DNA from 4 places in the Paenibacillus filicis genome. Region 4 is predicted to be linked to each of the others. Evidence: predicted binding sites of a transcription regulator. Region 4 holds the regulator's gene; each other region holds the start of a gene.

Region 1 (3,115 bases), on a different contig from region 4:
ACGGCGCTGCACAACATGCTAATGACTCTGCCAATCTACATGATCTATAGATAAGCCGAGGGCTGTCCCTTCGTCACGTTCGCATTGGACATGACGCAGAGACAGCCCTTTCCCGCTCATAGCAGCTTATTCAGTTCACCAACAATCTCGTCGCAGCCAGATCCTCTTTGCTTCGTTCATTCATTTGCGCGGTGAAAAATAAGCCATTGATACATTCCATAATGTAAAAAAGCCCCGCTCTTCCTGAATCCAGGAAGAACGGGACTTGAGGTCGTACGAATTAGTAGGCCAAGGAGAACAAGCCGTTGATGTGCGACAGGTAGCGCACGTTGCTCGCTTCTTTCATCAGCGAAGCCGGCAGGCCTTTTAGTTTGGTTTGGCTGCCACCGACTGTCGCGATGCCGTCTTTGCGGCCGAGGCTCGCCAAGGTACCGGAGAATACCGGATTGAACGGCTCTGTTGGAGCGCCCTTGATGGAAGCAAAGATGTTGTAGCCGATCGTTTCGCCCATTTGCCAAGCAAGCTGAGCTGTTGGAGGGAATGGACGGCCTTCCGGTCCGATGACGACGGCGCTGTCGCCAGCAACGTATACATCAGGGTGGGAGACGGATTGCAACGTTTCGCTAACCGTTGCACGGCCGCGGTTCACTTCGACGCCGGAAGCGCCAACCAGTGCGTTGCCTTGTACGCCGCCTGTCCAGATGATCGTGTTCGATTCCAGGGAGCTGCCGTCTTTCAGGAATACGGTCGTTTCCGTAGCTTCGGTGATCGCAAGTCCTGTCAGGAAGGTTACGCCGCGTTTCTCCAGACTCGTCTGAGCACGCTCGATATGCTCCGCCGGGAAGCCCAGCAGGATGGAAGGACCGGCTTCAACTGTGTACAGGGATACGTCATTGAAGTCCACACCCTTCTTGCGGCACAGCCCAGGAAGCATGTCCGCCAGCTCGCCAACCAGCTCGATACCGGTCAAACCGCCGCCGCCGACCACGAAGGTTACGTCGGCTTTGTTTTTGGTTTTCGCGTATTCCTCAACCCGCGCTTCTACGTGCGCACGGATGCGGTTCGCATCGTCTACGGATTTCAGCGTGAAGCTGTTTTCCTGCAGACCTGGGATACCGAAGTAAGCCGTTTCGCTGCCGAGAGCGATAACGAGTGCGTCATAGTCGTACGTGATGCCGCTTTTCAGGACAACACGCTTTTCGTCCAGACCGATCGTCTCGACGGTATCGATACGCAGGTTGATGTCTTTGCCGCGCAGCAGCTTCTCAAGCGGAAGCGCCACAGCCTGCTCCGTCAGGTTGCCTACGGCAAGACGGTGCAGCTCGGTAATGATTTGGTGGGAAGGGACCTTGTTCACGACCGTGATCGTCGCTTCCTCAGGGGTCAAATATTTGCGTGCTGTCAGGGCGCTGAGCAGACCGCCGTAACCGCCGCCCAGGATCAAAATATGCTTCGACATGCTTATCCTCCGTTCTGGTTATACCGAATTATTCGCCTTGGCGTTTTTGCTGGCTGCGTTGTGCCGAGATTTCCAGGAAAGCTTGGGCAAAACGGAATGTTTTTTGTACTTGCGGGTCCTTCAGCATTTTGAGCAGACCGAACAGGCCGATCGTAGCCGTCTCGACTTGAGCGCGGTCATTGGCTTCGATAGCGTTGGCTGCCAGAGTCTTAGCTCCCTCAACGATCGGCAGCGCCACTTCGCTGATACCGCCCTTGATGTCATCGACGAATACTTGGTCGGTAGCCAGGCTTTGCACCACATCATAGGTCTTGGTCAGCAGAGTCACCATTTCGGCCAGCTTCGGCAGATTTTCCACCAGCACGGTCAGCGATTCCTGCACCTCGGGTTTCATCAGTTGATCCAGCACATCTACGGATTCCCGTGCGATCGTTTGTGTCGTTTGAGACATAAGTCAACGTCCTCCTTTGCATGTAAAAAATAGAAGCCACCTGTGTCCGGATCCTGCTCGAGCCCTTACTTAGGCTTCAGATCTGCGTGCGCGTTACTTGACTTTGGGAAGGGAAATAACGTTCATGGATCCGTATGACGGCCTAATTGTACCAATTTTCACAACATGCTCGATAAAAGGGTCAGGCCCGAATCGGAGCCCTATGTTGGTTCTATTATAACTCCGCTTGCGCAAAGGTAGAAAAGCCAATTTTCGACAATTGTGAACAATTTGTGAATTAGACACAAGAGAACCCCCTCAGGCTAAGCCCGGGAGGCTCTGTGGCGGCCGATTAACGTGACATAAAGCAGGATCGCGATCAGATTCGCCGCGGCCATGACGATTCCCATCGGAAGCGCGGAGCTGTCTCCAGCGATGCCCACGAGAGGCGCGACCAGCCCTCCGAAGATAAAGGAAAGGACACCCAGCAGCGCCGACGCGCTCCCTGCCGCGGCCGACTGCCCAGCCATCGCCAGCGGGAACGAAGCCGTCCCGACCAGGCCGACGCAGGAGACAGCCACGAATAGCGGCGGCAAGATCCAGGCGAGCCCTGCGCCAGAGGCCAGCCCCGCCAGCAGCAGGACGCCGCTCACGGCGGCCAGCGTAAGGCCCGTGACCAGCAGCCGCGATTCGGGAATGCGTCCGGCCAGCCGGCCCGCTGTCTGGCTGGCCAGGATGATCCCTATGCCGTTCATCGCGAAGATCAGACTGAAGCCCTGCGGCGAGACGCCGTATAGGTTCTGCAGCACGAAGGGCGAGCCTGCGATGTAAGCAAACATCGCTGCCGTCACGAAGCCCTGGGACAGTGCGTAGCCCATGAAGGCACGGTCACGGACCAGCCGGCCAAGTGTTATCACCGTTTGGCGGACCCCGCCGCGCAGACGGCGCTCAGGCGGCAGCGTCTCCGGCAGCCCCAGCACCACAGCGAGCAGCGTGAGCACGCCGATCCCCGCCAGCACCAGAAATACGCCGCGCCACGAGGTGAACTCCAGCAGTTGGCCCCCCAAGATCGGGGCCAGAATCGGAGCCGCGCCGTTCACGAGCATGAGCAGCGCGAAAAACTTCGTCAGCTCCGTGCCCACATACATATCGCGGGCGATAGCGCGCGATATGACGATGCCTGCGGCGCCCGCCAGCCCCTGGATGAACCGCAGCGCCACGAAGGC
Region 2 (3,115 bases), on a different contig from region 4:
GTAAGCTGAATCTTATCACACCTATCGCGGCGCTGACAATACTCGTTTTCTGAAAATTTCTGAAAATGATGGAAGGCCGTTTCCCGCAGACCTTTCATTCAATTTGGAATCATCCAGGCAGTGATTCCTCTAGTAGCGCTGGGCCAGCTCCCGAGCTTGGCTGATCGCCTCTTCCCGAATGGCAGACGCCCGGTCAGCACCCGATACCGCCATCCCTTCGACGAAGATTCCTTCGAAGCTGGGCACCCCGACGAACTCCATAATCGCGGCCAGATGGCGATGGCCCATTTCCGATTCAGCCCAGTCGGAGCCTGGAGACAACACGCTTCCGCTGGCTTGAATGTGAACGGCTTTTTTGTCCCCCATCAGGCCTACTCGTCCTTGACCTGCGATATATTTGAAGGTTTTGCCTGCTACACAGATAGCATCGATGTAAGCCTTCATCACAGGCGGATAGGAATAATTCCATACCGGGTTCACAAATATATACTTATCGGCAGCCACAAATTGATCGACCAGCTCACCTAGCCGGCTGATTTTTGCTTGCTCGCCGGAGGTCAATGCTTCAAATGCAACGCCAGTCCCTAACTTGCCCCAGCCGCTGAACACCATTCTCAAGATCGTTCGGGTTGGCTGTCAAATACAATACAGTTGCCATCATGTGTCTACCACCTTTAGTTTGTATAGGATGGACGCCAAGGACGGGGCGCTGTGAAATCAGCCTTGCCTCTGGTGCCTACACGATCATGACGAAACGAGCCCCAGTAGATGTGACAGATTGACCGGCAAGCCGGATAATAAAATGGTCAGGGCTTTCTGTCACACGAGCTGACGTTGCTTCGTCTATCTAATAGAGGACTATGACTATCTAAAGGTGAGAGGGAATCGGATGATGAACGAACAAGAATGGCTAGCAGAGAAATTCGAAGCACATCGCAGTCACCTGCAGGGGGTCGCCTATCGGATGCTCGGTTCCTTGAGCGAAGCGGAGGATGCGGTGCAGGAGTGCTGGTTGCGTCTGAGCCGTTCGGATACGAGCGAGGTGGAGAACCTGGGTGGGTGGCTGACTACCGTGGTCTCCAGGCTATGCCTCGATATGCTGCGGGTGCGAAAATCCAGACGCGAAGACGCCATCGACGTTCAGACCCCCGAGACCTTAGCAGGCCAGGCGGACGGAAGCGATCCCGAGCAAGAGGCTCTGTTAGCCGACGCTGTCGGTCTCGCGCTGCTGATCGTGCTGGGCAAGCTGAGTCCTGCCGAACGCATCACGTTCGTTCTGCACGACATATTCGCGATGCCCTTCTCCGATATCGCCCCTATCGTGGGGAAATCAGAGACCGCCGCCAGACAGCTTGCCAGCCGGGCGCGCAGGCGGGTGCAGGGCTCAGAGAGCGTACCTGACGGCGATCTTGCCCATCAACGCGAGCTTGTCGACGCTTTCCTGGCCGCTGCGCGCAGGGGTGATTTCGATACACTGGTCGCCACACTCGATCCGGACGTGGTGGTTCGGGATGACCGCCAGGCCGGAAGCATCCGAGTCACGCGGGGTGCAAGAGCGCTTGCCTCGCAAATTTCAGGCCGTATACAGGCTTCGCAGCCAGCTCTCGTGAACGGTAGCGCAGGCATCCTTGCAGCGCCGCGCGGAAAACTGCTGTATGTTCTTCAAGTTACTATCAAGCACGGGAAGATCGTCGAGATTGACTTGATCTCCGATCCTGCACGCATAGACCAGCTCGACCTGGCCGTGTGGAACGACTAACCGCCCTAGGAACAGGGCGGCGCGACGTTTCAGGTCAGGTTCCCTCTATTATCACGGACCTAATCGGGTTGGTGTGATAAGGATCACAACATGCGAGAAACCGGCAGGTTACAATATCCTTAACTCATCCGCAGCGCCAACGACGATGGATGTCATGATCTACAGGGAGGTCTATTCAAATGGCAAATAAGGAAATTACAATTCCGGAAAATCCCGTTTCACATTTTTTGTTCAGCAGCACAAGAGCAGGAATCATCTGGCTGTTGGTAAGGCTTTATGTAGGGTATTCTTGGATTACCGCAGGCTGGAAGAAGGTCACAAGCCCCGCATGGACCGGAGATCAGGCCGGCACCGCTCTTCAGGGCTTCGTGAAAGGAGCGCTCGCCAAGGCTGAGGCCGGCAAAGACGTCACCGGCTGGTATGCCAATTTCCTCGAAGGCTTCGTGCTGCCGAATGCCAAGGCGTTCGGATTTGTGGTCGCCTTCGGCGAGGTGCTGGTAGGGCTGGGTTTGATCCTTGGCCTATTGACCGGCATCGCAGCCTTTTTCGGCGGCGTGATGAACGTCAGCTTCCTGTTCGCGGGAACGCTCAGCACCAACCCGATCCTGTTCATCCTAGCTACATGGCTCGTGCTTGCCTGGAAAAATGCCGGCTGGTACGGTCTCGACCGCTGGGCGCTGCCATTCCTCGGAACACCGTGGGGCCGCGACAGCTCGACAGGCGGCCGGGGCGTTAATAGCCGACAGCTCTAGTCCGGCTTTACCTTGTGCAGCAGCACCGGGCAGGAGTGTAGTCCCGCACCCTGCCCCTCTGCCGCTCTCCCCCCTGGGGGCTGGTTGCAACGCCAACAACCTCCACACCGCCTGGACAGCGGTGGTGGAGGTTGTTGGTATTTTGTATGGCTTGGGAATGCTCATCCTGCAGCCGGATTAAGCGCCGAATCTTCTCCGGTAGCCGCACTTCCGGCACAGCTCCTCGACAACTTCCCTGCGGGAGAAGCCGTCATACATCTTGGTGGCCCGCTCGCCCTCGATAATTTCCGAGAATGGCTTGTCGTGGATATTGCCCAGATTGATGACGCCTTCCCCGTCGAGACAGCATGGAATAACGGTCCCGTCGACCAGGATGCCCGCCTGGTTGCGCAGTCCGTGGCAGAAGCCCTTGCCTTCATCTTCATCTTCCTTCAGATCGGGCCACTTGAACTCATGATCCTGGTTCAGATATATTTGCTTGGTCAGCTTCACTCCGCTGCCGCGCTTGAACTGCTCCTCAATCTTGAAATCCAGCTCGAACTCCTTCTCGATCATCTCCAGAATGTCGCGGTTACGCTGCCGCTCTTGGTTGATTCCATTGTCC
Region 3 (3,115 bases), on a different contig from region 4:
CACGCACCGCCTCGGAAATCAGAAAACGAGGCGCGCCCGGATAACATAAGGCCGTCGGATGGAATTGGACAAATTCCACATCGCGGATATGGGCGCCTGCCCGGTAACCGATAGCAATTCCGTCACCCGTTGCAATGTCAGGGTTCGTCGTATAGCGGAACAGCTGTCCCGCACCGCCGGTACATAACAGCGTAGCCTTAGCCTTTACGAACACTCGGCTTCCATTCGGTCTCTGGACGAGCGCACCGAAGCATTCGCCCTCATGTGTAATCAGATCGATCACGAAGTGGTCATCCCAGATCTCGATGTTCGGGTCCTGTTTCGTTTTCTCAGAAAGCGCACGCACAATTTCCGCTCCTGTGGCATCCCCTTGGGCATGCAGGATGCGTCGCTGGCTGTGTGCCCCTTCTTTTGTCAGCGCATAGCGGCCATCTTCCATATCGAACTCTGTGCCCATCCGGACCAAGTCCTTGACGCCGGCCGGGCCTTCATGCACGAGCACATCGACAGCGCTGGACGAACATAAGCCTGCTCCCGCAATCAGTGTATCTTGTCTGTGGTAGGCAGGGGAATCCTCATCTGAGATCACAGCGGCGATCCCACCTTGAGCATAACGGGTATTGCTGTCGAGCAGAGACTTCTTGGTGACCATCAGCACCTTATGCTTCTCGGCGCTGCGAAGAGCCGTAAACAGCCCCGCGATGCCAGCGCCGATCACGATGACATCGGTATGTACAGTCGGAAGCTGCTCCAGATCAAAATTAACCATATAACGCGGAATCACTATCTTCACCTTCCCAACAAGAGAAGTAGCGCATGCTACTTGACCTGCAGCATGCGCTCCAAGGATGCACGGGCCTTGTCGGCCACATCTTGCGGTACATAGATTTGTGGGCTGTTCGTTTCCAGGCACTTGACGACTTTCTTCAAGTTGTTCACCTTCATGTTCGGGCAAACCAGGTACTTCGTTGCGAAGTGGAACGTTTTATTAGGGCTGTCCAGGCGAAGCTGGTAACCGGTTCCATCCTCGGTGCCGACGATAAATTCCTGGCAATCGGATTCCTTGCAATATTTAATAATGGCAGTTGTACTACCGACGAAGTCTCCTAATTTGACAACCTCAGGACGGCATTCTGGATGAACGACGAATTGGGCATTCGGATGAAGAGCCTTCATTTCTTCAACATCCTTGACCGTCAGCATGTCATGCGTGTTGCAGTAGCCTTCCCAAATAATCATCTTTTTGTCTGTGAATTTGGAAACGTAATCGCCGAGGTTTTTATCCGGAACCCAGATGATTTCTTCGGCATCTACAGACTCAATGACCTTAATGGCGTTGGCCGACGTACAGCAAATATCCGTTTCGGATTTCACATCGGCGGATGTATTGATGTAAGCGACAACCTTGGCATTCGGGTGCTGCTTCTTGAGCGCACGCAGACCATCGACATTGACCATATCCGCCATCGGACAGCCCGCACGCTCATCGGGAATGAGAACCGTCTTATTCGGAGCAAGAATTTTAGCGCTTTCTCCCATGAAGTGAACACCGCAGAATACGATGACTTCGGCATCGGTAGAAGCCGCTTTTTGAGCCAATAAGAAGGAATCTCCCCGGAAATCGGCGACCTCCTGAATTTCGTCACGCTGGTAATAATGAGCAAGAATGATAGCATTTCGTTCTTTTTTCAGTTGCATAATACGTTCTTTGAGTTCACGCTGCTGTTCAGCTTTACGTTCCAAAGCCAGAGCTTCCATCATGCACCTTCCTTTACGTACGTCGTAAGTTAAGACCCCACCTGAATAGATGGTGAAAATGTTCACAAAGATAATAAAGATTTACACCTAATTTACACGTGCGGCCCCTGCCATGTCAATGCTTAAATAGCTGAGAATGGGGGCGAATACTGGCAATTCGAAGGTGCCTGTTCCATTCCTCGACGGCTTATGCTTAGTTTCTCGCAAATAGCCTTCATTTAGTCCAAGGACAAAAGAAAAAACCGGTGCTCTGAGGCACCGGTTTTCGGTATAGCTTAGGTATTATTGGACTCGTCATCCGAATCCTTTTTGTCAAAGCCGAGCTTGTTGGCATCAGCCGTCGGCTCTTGGCTTTGGATATTGACCTTGAGCTCATCGCCCGCATCTTCCGGGGAATCAGGTAACGCTGCCAGCTTGCCGCTGTCGATCAATTCTTTGATCTGGTCTTTCTCCAGCGTTTCCTTCTCGATCAGTGTCTCGGCGATCAGGCGGACCTGATCACTGTACTTGGTCAAAATCTGTTTCGCCCGCTCGTAGCAGCTGCGGATGATCGTCTGCATTTCCTGGTCGATCTCATAGGCAATCGCATCACTGTAGTTCTGCTCATGCCCGATGTCACGGCCCAGGAATACTTGGCCTTGTGTCGTACCGAATTGCATCGGTCCGAGCTTATCGCTCATCCCGAATTCGGTGATCATGCGTCTGACGATACCGGTCGCACGCTGGAAGTCACTGTAGGCACCCGTACCAATCTCACCGATAAACAGCTCCTCGGATACGCGCCCTGCAAGCAGCCCTGTTACTTTATCCAGCAGCTCGTTTTTCGTCTGCATCATCTTGTCTTCTCCCTCTTTAGGGAGCATCATGACATATCCGCCGGCGCGGCCGCGCGGAATGATCGTAACCTTGTGCACCACGTCCGCATGCTCGGCATGAATACCGACAATCGTATGGCCCGCCTCGTGGAAGGCAACCATCCGCTTCTCACGCTCGCTGATCACACGGTTCTTCTTCTGCGTACCGACAATGACACGGTCGAATGCTTCGTCAATCTCCTCCATGGAGATATCCTTGCGGTTGCGGCGTGCCGCAATCAGCGCAGATTCGTTGAGAAGATTCTCAAGGTCGGCTCCGGAGAAGCCTGTCGTATAACGCGCGAGCTGATCCAGCTTCACGTCCTTAGCTAGCGGCTTGTTGCGTGCATGAACCTTCAGTACCGCTTCACGGCCCTTCACGTCTGGGCGATCTACGGTAATCTGACGGTCGAAACGTCCCGGACGAAGCAAAGCAGGGTCCAGAATATCCGCACGGTTCGTTGCTGCTACGATGATGATGCCTTCGTTGGCGCCGAAGCCGT
Region 4 (3,115 bases):
CACTTCTTCATGATGATGCCCGATGATAACTATGTGTACTGGCTGGAGGGCGGACAGTTCGGCAAAAACCGTTCCTTGCAGCTCAGCGCCGTTCCAATCGACGTCAGCTCGATGCTGCGCCATCATTTCTTTGAGCCGAAGGACAGTGTGATTCTGACTTCCGCTACCTTGTCCGTTGGCAAATCCTTCGACTATACCTGCGAGCAGCTCGGATTACGCGAATCGGAGCCAGGGGGCCAGCTGAAGACGGTGCAGCTTCCCTCGCCCTTCAATTACCGGGAGCAGGCACTGGTTGCGATTCCGCGGGATTTCCCTACACTGCGCAGCGGACTCGGGGGCGAGAAGGAGTATGTAGACGCATTGATTCCTTCCCTAGCCGAGGTGGCGCTGGAGACAAGAGGACGCATGCTTGTGCTCTTCACCTCGAACCGGATGCTCAAGACGGTACATGCCGGGCTGAAGGACATGCTGGCTCCGTTCGGCGTCCATGTATTGGGCCAGGGTGTGGACAGCGGCAACCGCAGTAAGCTGACGCGGATGTTTCAGAGCAGCGCCGCTTGCGTATTGCTCGGCACCAGCAGCTTCTGGGAGGGCGTAGACATACCCGGTGAGGCATTGTCCGCGCTGGTGATCGTTCGTCTGCCCTTCCAGCCGCCGAATCATCCGATCGTCGAAGCCAAGACGGAGAAGCTCAAGCAGAGGAATATGAATGCGTTCATGAAGCTGTCGGTGCCGCAGGCTGTTATCCGCTTCAAGCAGGGGTTCGGCCGGCTGGTGCGGACGGCTTCGGATAAGGGGATCGTAATTATCTACGATACACGGGTCATCGATACGAACTATGGCAAGTATTTCCTGTATTCGCTGCCGGGTCCGAAGATCGAGCATATGAATGCGAGTCAATTGGTTCCGCGTATCAAGCAGTGGATGGAGGAGAAGAAAGCATGAAGACGATTAAAATTTCCGAGGCGGTCGTTCGCCGGCTGCCTATTTACTTACGATTTCTGAATGAGCTCAGCAAAAAAAATATATCGACCGTATCCTCCCAGGATCTCGGTCAAAAGCTGGACTTGAATCCGGCCCAAATCCGGAAGGATCTGGCCTACTTCGGAGAGTTCGGCAAGAAGGGGATCGGCTATGATGTCGATTATCTGATCGAGAAAATCCGGCAAATTCTAAAGCTGGACAAAGTTATTCCCGTTGCCCTCGTAGGGGCAGGCAATCTGGGACGCGCTCTATGCAATTATAACGCTTACTTAAGAGATAATATGAAGATTGTAGCCGTCTTCGATGCGCAGCCATCCAAGATCGGTGAGTCCATCAACAACCTGAAGGTAAAACCGATGGATGAATTGGTTGAGGCGATCCGATCCCTGCAGGTGCGCATTGGGATTATCACGGTTCCCGCTGTGGAGGCGCAGCAGGTAGCCGACCAGTTTGTTCACGCGGGCGTGGAGGCGATCCTGAACTTTGCTCCTGTGATTATTAGAGTTCCTGGAGACATCCGTGTTCATCACGCTGACTTTACGACCGAGCTGCAGAGTTTGGCTTATTATTTGGATTAGACAAAACAGAATGAAGTGAGCAGGTCCGTGCCGAGAGGTACGGACTTTTCGGCTTGACCTGGTTTAGCTGCCATAGTCTTCTTGATCATGTAGACCCGAAACGCAAAAAAACCGTCCCAAAGGACGGCCGCTCCAGCTTTGCAGGCTTTTATGCCACGAACATAAATACGATTTTGTAGATGATAAACGCGAGCACCATGCTGATTGGAATCGTGATGAACCACGTCATAATCATTCTTGTCACGGTGGCCCACTTTACATCATGGAAACGAAGCACGGATCCCGTACCGATGATGGACGAAGAAATGACTTGCGTCGTAGACAGCGGCATACCCATATGGGTCGATGTCTGAATGATGATTGATGAGTTCAGATCGGCTGCGAAACCATTGATCGGCTCGATCTTGAGCAGGTTGCGGCTCATCGTCTTGATGATCTTCCAACCCCCGATCGAGGTCCCAAGGCCCATCGCCGTTGCAGCGGACAGCTTGACCCACAGCGGAACATCCAGGTTATCCTGCACATTGAGTGTCACTAGTGCAAATACGATAATCCCCATCGCTTTTTGTGCGTCATTGCCCCCGTGAGAGAAGGAAAGCAGGCCGGCCGATAAGATTTGAAACGAACGGAACGTCCGGTTCATTTTGGAACGGGAATCGTTGCCGGTCGCAATAATGACTCTCTTGATGATCCACATGATCAGAAACCCGGAAGCGAAGGCGATAATGGGAGATAAAATCAGGATCAGGATGATCTCTCTAAAGCCCGACCAGTTCAATGCTCCGAACCCAGCACCCGCTATAACGGCACCGGCCAGCGAGCCGATCAACGTATGAGAGGAAGAGGAAGGAATTCCGTAATACCAGGTCAGCAAGTTCCAGAGTATCGCGGAGATTAACGCAGATATGACGATATAAATACCGTTCTCGATAGTTGCCGGATTGGCGACGCTGCCGCCTACGGTCTTGGCTACCTCGGACGAATAAATAGCTCCCAAAAAGTTCAGCACGGCCGCATAAAGAATAGCAAAACGGGGTGAAAGGGCCTTGGTCGAAATGGATGTGGCAATGGCATTGGCCGTATCGTGAAACCCGTTAATGAAGTCGAATATAAGTGCTAGAGCGACGACTATTATCAAGGTGATTAACATAAATTCCTCCTAAGTCATACCGTGCGGATTCCGCAAGCAGGGCGTTTCCCAATCGGCTTACGAATATCGCAGTACTACGCCTTCCAAAATGTTGGCAACGTCCTCACAGGCATCAGTCGTTTGCTCCAGACGTTCATAAAGCTCTTTCAGTTTAAAGTCATGGTAAGGCTCTTTCGGGTTGGTGAAGATTTCGCGGATGCCTTCGCGCATCAGACGGTCGGCTTCATTCTCGAGGCTGTTAATCTGCACAGTATGCTCGGTGAGCTGCATATATTTTTTCTTGGATAGCAATTTCATCGCATCCAGGATGTGCTGGCAGCTTGCGACAAGCACGGCAGAAAATTCCTTCATATATTTATCGGTAAAGGTAATGTTCAAATAGTCGAAGCGGGCAATGGAGGCT

The links. The regulator Rex, encoded in region 4, represses fermentation and respiration genes when NADH is low (regulators of the CRP and FNR family bind a similar motif). The targets are predictions, from matches to a motif close to TTGTGAAATATTTCACAA.
Region 1: the regulator Rex is predicted to act here: its motif matches at 2,057-2,074, upstream of WMW72_RS14640 (DUF1641 domain-containing protein).
Region 2: the regulator Rex is predicted to act here: its motif matches at 1,831-1,848, upstream of WMW72_RS33580 (DoxX family membrane protein).
Region 3: the regulator Rex is predicted to act here: its motif matches at 1,809-1,826, upstream of nadA (quinolinate synthase NadA).

Annotation. Positions count from the first base shown of each region.
Region 1 is NZ_JBBPCC010000008.1:225,614-228,728, reverse strand. It holds gene WMW72_RS14650 (winged helix-turn-helix transcriptional regulator) at 1-50, shown strand, start outside; gene WMW72_RS14645 (NAD(P)/FAD-dependent oxidoreductase) at 281-1,459, opposite strand; gene WMW72_RS14640 (DUF1641 domain-containing protein) at 1,488-1,910, opposite strand; gene WMW72_RS14635 (multidrug effflux MFS transporter) at 2,213-3,115, opposite strand, start outside.
Region 2 is NZ_JBBPCC010000036.1:13,710-16,824, forward strand. It holds partial or broken gene WMW72_RS33570 (NAD(P)H-dependent oxidoreductase) at 130-609, opposite strand; gene WMW72_RS33575 (sigma-70 family RNA polymerase sigma factor) at 893-1,759, shown strand; gene WMW72_RS33580 (DoxX family membrane protein) at 1,939-2,511, shown strand; gene WMW72_RS33585 (radical SAM/SPASM domain-containing protein) at 2,689-3,115, opposite strand, start outside.
Region 3 is NZ_JBBPCC010000040.1:14,370-17,484, forward strand. It holds gene nadB (L-aspartate oxidase) at 1-784, opposite strand, end outside; gene nadA (quinolinate synthase NadA) at 820-1,758, opposite strand; gene ftsH (ATP-dependent zinc metalloprotease FtsH) at 2,034-3,115, opposite strand, start outside.
Region 4 is NZ_JBBPCC010000002.1:396,404-399,518, reverse strand. It holds gene dinG (ATP-dependent DNA helicase DinG) at 1-945, shown strand, start outside; gene WMW72_RS05455 (redox-sensing transcriptional repressor Rex) at 942-1,562, shown strand; gene WMW72_RS05450 (inorganic phosphate transporter) at 1,711-2,712, opposite strand; gene WMW72_RS05445 (DUF47 domain-containing protein) at 2,770-3,115, opposite strand, start outside.